DNA from 3 places in the Blastococcus sp. KM273129 genome. Region 3 is predicted to be linked to each of the others. Evidence: riboswitches for the same ligand, from Rfam matches in the RefSeq annotation. Region 3 holds a riboswitch; each other region holds the start of a gene.
The links. Region 3 has a riboswitch for cyclic di-AMP ahead of E9565_RS04460 (LysM domain-containing protein). Riboswitches for the same ligand answer to the same signal wherever they lie in the genome.
Positions count from the first base shown of each region.

Region 1: linked by a shared signal. The riboswitch ahead of E9565_RS02170 (C40 family peptidase) and the one ahead of E9565_RS04460 (LysM domain-containing protein) in region 3 are both predicted to bind cyclic di-AMP.
Region 2: linked by a shared signal. The riboswitch ahead of E9565_RS12140 (M23 family metallopeptidase) and the one ahead of E9565_RS04460 (LysM domain-containing protein) in region 3 are both predicted to bind cyclic di-AMP.

Region 1 is NZ_SSXB01000004.1:20,887-23,140, forward strand. It holds gene E9565_RS02160 (M15 family metallopeptidase) at 1-158, shown strand, start outside; gene E9565_RS02165 (hypothetical protein) at 235-555, shown strand; cyclic di-AMP (ydaO/yuaA leader) riboswitch at 770-918, shown strand; gene E9565_RS02170 (C40 family peptidase) at 1,025-2,005, shown strand; gene E9565_RS02175 (M48 family metallopeptidase) at 2,168-2,254, shown strand, end outside.
Region 2 is NZ_SSXB01000037.1:18,847-21,100, reverse strand. It holds gene ccsB (c-type cytochrome biogenesis protein CcsB) at 1-615, shown strand, start outside; cyclic di-AMP (ydaO/yuaA leader) riboswitch at 828-981, shown strand; gene E9565_RS12140 (M23 family metallopeptidase) at 1,156-2,254, shown strand, end outside.
Region 3 is NZ_SSXB01000009.1:72,365-74,618, reverse strand. It holds gene E9565_RS04470 (hypothetical protein) at 1-81, opposite strand, end outside; RNA gene rnpB (RNase P RNA component class A) at 115-516, shown strand; cyclic di-AMP (ydaO/yuaA leader) riboswitch at 732-867, shown strand; gene E9565_RS04460 (LysM domain-containing protein) at 875-1,825, shown strand; gene E9565_RS04455 (hypothetical protein) at 1,994-2,254, shown strand, end outside.

The DNA.
Region 1 (2,254 bases), on a different contig from region 3:
TCGCGGTGGACCTGTGCGGCGGCATCCAGTCCTTCGGGACGCCGCAGTACGCCTGGATGGTGGCCAACGCCGGCCGCTTCGGCTTCCTCCACCCGACCTGGGCCGATCCCGGCAACGGGCGCGAGGAGCCGTGGCACTGGGAGTACGCGGGCAGCTGACCCCGCCCGGCGCCGTGGCCGGAAATGTCGGTGCCTCCTCCTAGCGTGCGCAGCGACTCACGGAGGAGAGAACGCCATGCTCATCGACTGCGACACCTGCACCGCCCGCGGGACCGGCTGCGCCGACTGCGTGGTGACCGTGCTGCTCGGGGCCCCACCGGGGTGGCAGGGGGTCGACCCGGTCGTCGTCCCGATGGCCGGGCGCGCCCGCGGCGGCCCGGCCCCGGCCGCGGAAGACGTCGTCGTCCCACCGCCGGGTGTGGTGGTGGAGTTCGACGAGGTGGAGCGGCGGGCCGTCCGGGCGCTCGCCGAGGGCGGGCTGGTGCCCCCGCTGCGGCACCCGGACGGCGCCGGCGGTCACGGCGGCGGCCGGTCCGATGGCCGGCGCACGGGCTGAGCTCCGGCCTGCGCCGACCGCCTCCCTCACACAGCGTCAGGGGGCTCCGCGGCGAGGCGTGCCCCTGACCTGGGGACTCTCGTCCCACAGGTTTCTCCGACCACCATTTGTCACGGCCGCATCACGGTCGTTAGGGTTCTCGCCGTCCGGCCGGGTGGTCGTCATCCGTCGATGGATGGCCTCGACCGGACACCGCCTAATCACCGCCGGGCGCGCACCACTGGCGCCCACGGTGTACCGGGGACCCACCGCACTCCTGGGGTGAGTTCTCCCGCAGCCGGTCCGCCGGTGCGCGGGGGATAGGGCCAGTCTTCCCAGCCCGAACCCGTCAGCTAACTCGGTCGGCGGTCGCAGAGGAAGAAACGGAGAGCCGCCGCTCGTGGCGACCCCTCACGCACTGCTGACGCACGCCCCCGAACAGCTCCGGACCGCCGGCCGGTGCACCCCCCGCACCCGTCGCCTCGGCCCGGTGCGCACGGGCTTCCTGGTCACCGCCGTCGCCGCCGTGACCGTCACCGCCCTCCCGGGCACGGCATCGGCCGTCCCCGGTGCCGACGACGTCGCCGCACAGGTGGCCGAGGCCAGCCACGAGCTCGAGGTGGTCTCCGAGCAGCTCAACGAGGCGCGCGTCGTCCTCGCCCGCCACCAGGACGAGGCGGAGGCGGCCGGCGAGGCCGCTGCCGAGGCGGAGGCCCGGATCGGCTCCCTCGACGGGCACATCCGCAGACTGGCCCGCAGCGCCTACACCGGCAGCGGCATGACGCAGCTCGACGCCCTGCTGACCAGCGACTCGGCCGAGGACCTCGTCGACCAGCTCGGCACCCTCGACGCCATCGCCGGGCACACCAACGCGGTGCTCGGCGAGGTGTCGCAGGCCGCCGAGGACGCGGAGCGGTCCCGCGACGCCGCAGCGGAGGCCGCCGCCGACGCCGAGCGCACGGTGGCGCGGATCGCCGCCCAGCAGGAGGAGCTCGAGGCGAAGATCGCCGACTACCAGCGCCGCTACGAGGCGCTCACCGCGCCGCAGCAGGAGCAGGTGGCCCGGGCGCACGGCGGCGCCGCGCTGCCCGCGCCGAGCGCCGTCACCGCGCCGAGCTCGGCCGCCCAGGTCGCGGTGAACACCGCGCTCGCCCAGATCGGCGACCCGTACGTCTGGGGCGCCGGTGGGCCGAACGCCTTCGACTGCTCGGGCCTGACCTCCTACGCCTACGCCGCGGCGGGTGTGACGCTGCCGCACTCCAGCCGGTCGCAGAGCCAGATGGGCACGCCCGTCTCGCGCAGCCAGCTGCAGCCGGGTGACCTGGTGTTCTTCTACAGCCCGGTCAGCCACGTCGGCATGTACATCGGCAACGGCCAGATGGTGCACGCGTCGACGTCCGGTCAGCCGGTGAAGGTGGCGAGCCTGGACTCGATGGGGAGCTACAACAGCGCTCGGCGCATCGCCGGGTGACAGCCGCGGGAGCACCGCAGCGAGGCGCGAGCGAGGAGCGGACCGAGGCGCGGAAGCCGGCCCGCGCCATCGTGGGCCGAGCGCCTCGGCGGCCGCGAGGAGGGCCGGTGACCCCACCCGGGGTCACCGGCCCTCCTCGTCCGGCTCACTAGGATCGCCCGGGTGAGCGCTCGCCGGGTCGCCCTGGTGACCGCGGCCCTCCTGGGGATCGCCGTCGTCGTCGTCATCGCCGTGCGGACCCCGTGGACC
Region 2 (2,254 bases), on a different contig from region 3:
GTCGCCTTCCTCGTGTTCGGGCTCCGTGCTCCCGTGCTGCGGGGGCTGGGGCTGTTCGTGCTCGGTCCCGTGGTGTTCGGCCTGGTCCTGATCGGGCTGTACCTCTATGCCGAGTCGGGGCCGCTGATCGCCGCGCTGCGCTCCGACTGGCTCGCTGTGCACGTGTCGGCGGCGATCCTCTCCTTCGGCATCTTCATCGTCAGTGCCGTGGCCAGCGTTCTGCTCCTGGTGGCGGCGCACCGGGAACGGTCGCGGAACGCAGGTGAGGAGCTGCCCGTCGGCCTGTGGGGCCGGATGCCCACGGTGGAGGCGCTGGACCGCGTCGCCCACCGCACGGCGGTCTTCGGCTTCCCGGTCTGGACCTTCGCGGTGGTCGCCGGGGCGATCTGGGCGGAGAGTGCCTGGGGACGGTTCTGGGGCTGGGATCCCAAGGAGACGTGGGCGTTCATCTCGTGGGCCCTGTACGCCGCCTATCTCCACGCTCGTACCACCGCCGGGTGGCGTGGCCGGCCCGCGGCGTGGGTCAACCTCGTCGCCTTCGCCAGTCTGGTGTTCAACCTGCTCTTCGTGAACCTGGTCTCGACCGGGCTGCACTCCTACGGCGGGGTCTCCTGACCGTCGGAGGTGGCGGGGCGCACGCGCACAGCGATCCTCTCGGGGTGCGCGGCATGGCTCCTCCGCGCATGGGCACGTGCCGGCCGGCACCAGCCCCGCACCCTTCTGCCAGTCATCACTGAGGCGATCCGTTACCCGACCGTGACAACTAAGCGTCTTCGTACTACCGTCCTCTCCGGTCCGGCCGAGCCCCGTCCTCAGAGCGAGGACCTCGACCGGCCCCGCCGAACCGTCCGCTTCCCAGCCGGACGGACCGGGGACCCACCGATCCCCCTGGGGTGAATCCGGGTGCGCCTGCGCGCACCCGGTAGGGCGCCTTCCCGCCCGAACCCGTCAGCTAACCCGGTAGGCGGCCAGGAAGAACGGAGCGACGCCGCCTTGGCGCCCCTGCACCATTGTCATGCCCCGACCACCGTCGCATCCGAGGGCAGCTCCGCCCGACGCGGGGCTCGGACCGTCAACTCAGCCAGCACCTCCGTACCCACCCGTGCCAGTCGAGCCCCGCGGCGGACCCCCCGCCGCGGCGCGGTCGCCGCAGCGATGGCGGCCTTGCTCGTCGCGGCGGCCGCGCAGTCGGCACTCGCCGCCCCCGGCAATCCGCCACAGGCCGTGGCGGCGGGGAGTGAGCTCGCCGCGGAGATCGAGCGGATCGACCAGCTCCTCGCCGCTGCCGAGGAGAAGGTGCAGCGGGCGACCATCGAGGCCGAGGCGGCTGCCGAGGCCTCGCGCGCCGCCCAGGCAGAGCTGGCATCGGCCCGGGCCACGGCGGACGCGGCGGCTGCGGAGCTCGCGGCCGCGCAGGCCGCCGTCGAGCAGGGGCAGGAGGACGTCGCCGCCGTGGGTCGGGAGCTCTACATGGGGGCTGACCCACTCGGCGACGCGGCGGTCCTGCTGGAAGCGGCAGGGCCGGAGGAGGTGCTGCAGCGGGCCGCGACCATGGACCTGCTTGGCGAGGACCGTGCGGAACGGTTGGAGGCGTTCGAGGAGGTCCAGCAGCGGCAGGAGGAGGCCGACCGGGCTGCGAAGGCCGCGGTCGCGCAGCAGGAGACGGCAGCGCGTGCCGCCGCCGAGGCCGAGGCGGCCGCGCAGGCTCAGCTGGGGGTTTCGCAGGAGGCGTACGACGCCGCCGCCGCGGAGAGGGCGGCTCTGGAGGAGCAGCTCCGCGCGGCCGAGACGCAGCTGCTCGCCAGTCGGGGGGTGGCCGATCCCGCCGCCGCCTGGGAGCAGGAAGAGCGCAAGGAGCTGGTTAGAGCTCAAGCCGGCACGGCTTCTCTGGTCGCCGGCCGTGTCACGTCCTGCTACGGCAACCGGTCCGGGACCAACCACAACGGCGTCGACATCGCCGCCCCCATCGGGACGCCGATCTACGCCCCCGAGGGCGGCGTGGTCCTGCACGCCGGCACGGCGAACGGCTTCGGCTACGCGGTCTACATCGAGCACCCGGACGGCACGATCACCGTCTACGGTCACATCAACCAGTACTTCGTGACCTCGGGTCAGGTCGTCACGGCGGGCCAGCAGATCGCCGAGGTGGGCAATAGAGGTCAGTCGACCGGTCCGCACCTGCACATCGAGACGCACACCGGGGGGCTCTACGCGAACCGCGTCAACCCCACGCCGTGGCTCGCTGCGCGCGGCA
Region 3 (2,254 bases):
CGAGATCAGTCCCACGTCGTCCTCCTCCCTCGGGTGTGGTGCATTGATCGACGTCCGGTACCCGATGGCGAGGGGGTCCATGTGCCGGACGCCTACACTTCCTGGCACGACGGACGAGTCGGCCGGGCGGTCGCGTCGGCGGGGGAGACTCCGTCGCCGAGGAACGTCCGGGCTCCACAGGGCAGGGTGGTCGTTAACGGCGACCCGGGGTGACCCGCGGGACAGTGCCACAGAAAACAGACCGCCGGCGTTCGCGCCGGTAAGGGTGAAACGGTGGTGTAAGAGACCACCAGCACGCCGGGTGACCGGCGTGGCTCGGTAAACCCCACCCGGAGCTAGGTCAAGAAGGAGCGGCGGTCCGCCGCCGCTCCGCGCAGGCGTTCGAGGGCGGCCCGCCCGAGCCTGCGGGTAGACCGCTGGAGCCTGCCGGCAACGGCAGGCCTAGATGGATGACCGCCCATCGGGAGGCCGTGAGGCACCCGTGGACAGAACCCGGCGTACAGGCCGACTCGTCCGTCGCCCTCGCGCGCCGGCGTCCGGGGGCATCACCCGAACGGGTGAAGCGGAGGCGCTGCGCGCACGGCTGGTGACACCGAGTGCCTTTGCGCGGAGGGTCCGCGAAAAGGCCCGATCCGAGCTTCTGGCTCGCCGACGGCCCTGCCTACCGTTTCGATCGTCCGCTGACCGGCGGACCCGGATGGCCGCCCGCCGAACCTGCCCACGGCCGCCCGGCAGCGAACACGACGGGCAGGGCGGGGGACCCACCGTTCGTGGTCCTCCGGGATCTCGGGGTGAAGCCGCGCCTCGCGCGGCCGGGCAGCTCTCGCCCGAACCCGACAGCTAACTCCGCAGGCGGCGAGAGGCTCACCACTCCATGCCCAAGAGCACCCGCACCGTGGGGCGTCACCGGCGCCCCTCCCGCAACCGCACCACGACCGCCGTGGCCTACCCGGCCGTCGTCCTCGCCGCCGCATCGGCCCTCACCATGGGGGCCATCAGCCCCGCGGCCGCGCACACCGGCCAGCACGCGGTCAACCCCGGCGACACCCTCAGCAAGCTCGCGGCCGGCCACGGCACCACGTGGCAGAGCATCTACGACGTCAACCGCGACACCATCGGCGCCGACCCCAACCTGCTCCGTGTCGGGCAGGTGCTCACCATCGGCGGCTCCGGTGCGGCACCGGCGCCGGCGGCGCCCGCGCCCGCCGCAGCCTCCTACACGGTGGTCGCCGGCGACACGCTGGGCAAGATCGCCGCCCGGCACGGCACCACCTGGCAGGACCTGCACGCCCTCAACCTCGGCGTCATCGGTCCGGACGCGAACGTCCTGCGCGTCGGCCAGGTGCTCGCCCTGACCGGCGGCGGGGTCGTTCCCGAGCGGGCCAGCCGGGACGAGCGGCCCGCCCCGGCCCCGGCGCCCGCTCCGGCTCCGGCGCCCGCTCCGGCTCCGGCGCCCGCCCCGGCTCCGGCGCCCGCCCCGGCTCCGGCGGCCACCTCCGCGGCCTACGACCAGTGGGACGCGCACGTCCGCCCGGACGTCCAGGAGATCGCGGAGGTGCACGGCGTCGGGACGGTGCTCACCCGTCCCGGCCACAGCCCCACCGCGGGCCTCGCGGCCGATTTCATGGTCTACAGCGACTCCGCCAAGGGGGACGCCGTCGCCCAGTACGTGATCGACAACGCGGCCCGGCTCGGCGTGGAATACGTGATCTGGGAGCAGCGGATCGCCGGCACGTGGACCGGGTGGGCCTGGCAGGGCATGGAGGACCGCGGCTCGCCCACGGCCAATCACATGGACCACCCGCACGTGACCTTCCTGCCGTAACCAGCGCTGGCACCTCGTGCGCCCCCTGCCCGGCTGCCGGGCAGGGGGCGCACGTGCGTTGGAGCTGGTCGCACGCCGGTCACCCGCGGTCCGCCCGCCGGATGCCGGGGCGTCGTCTTCGCTGGTCAGGGTCGGCCCCACCTGTCCTTCGACCCCAGGAGCACCCCCGTGCCATCCCGCGCCCGGCTTCTCGCCCCGTCGTTCCCGGCCGCCGCCCTGCTGCTCGCCGCCACCGCCGCCCCGGCCGGTGCGGTGCCGCCCCCCGCACCCGCCTTCGCCGAGCTGGCCACCTTCGAGGTGAGCGGTGAGGTCGCCGAGATCCTCGCCGTCACCCCAGACGGCCGGACGCTGCTGTACACCGACTCGGCCACCGCCGAGGTCGGCCTGGTCGACCTGACCCGGCCCGCGGAGCCCCGCGCGATCGGCGCG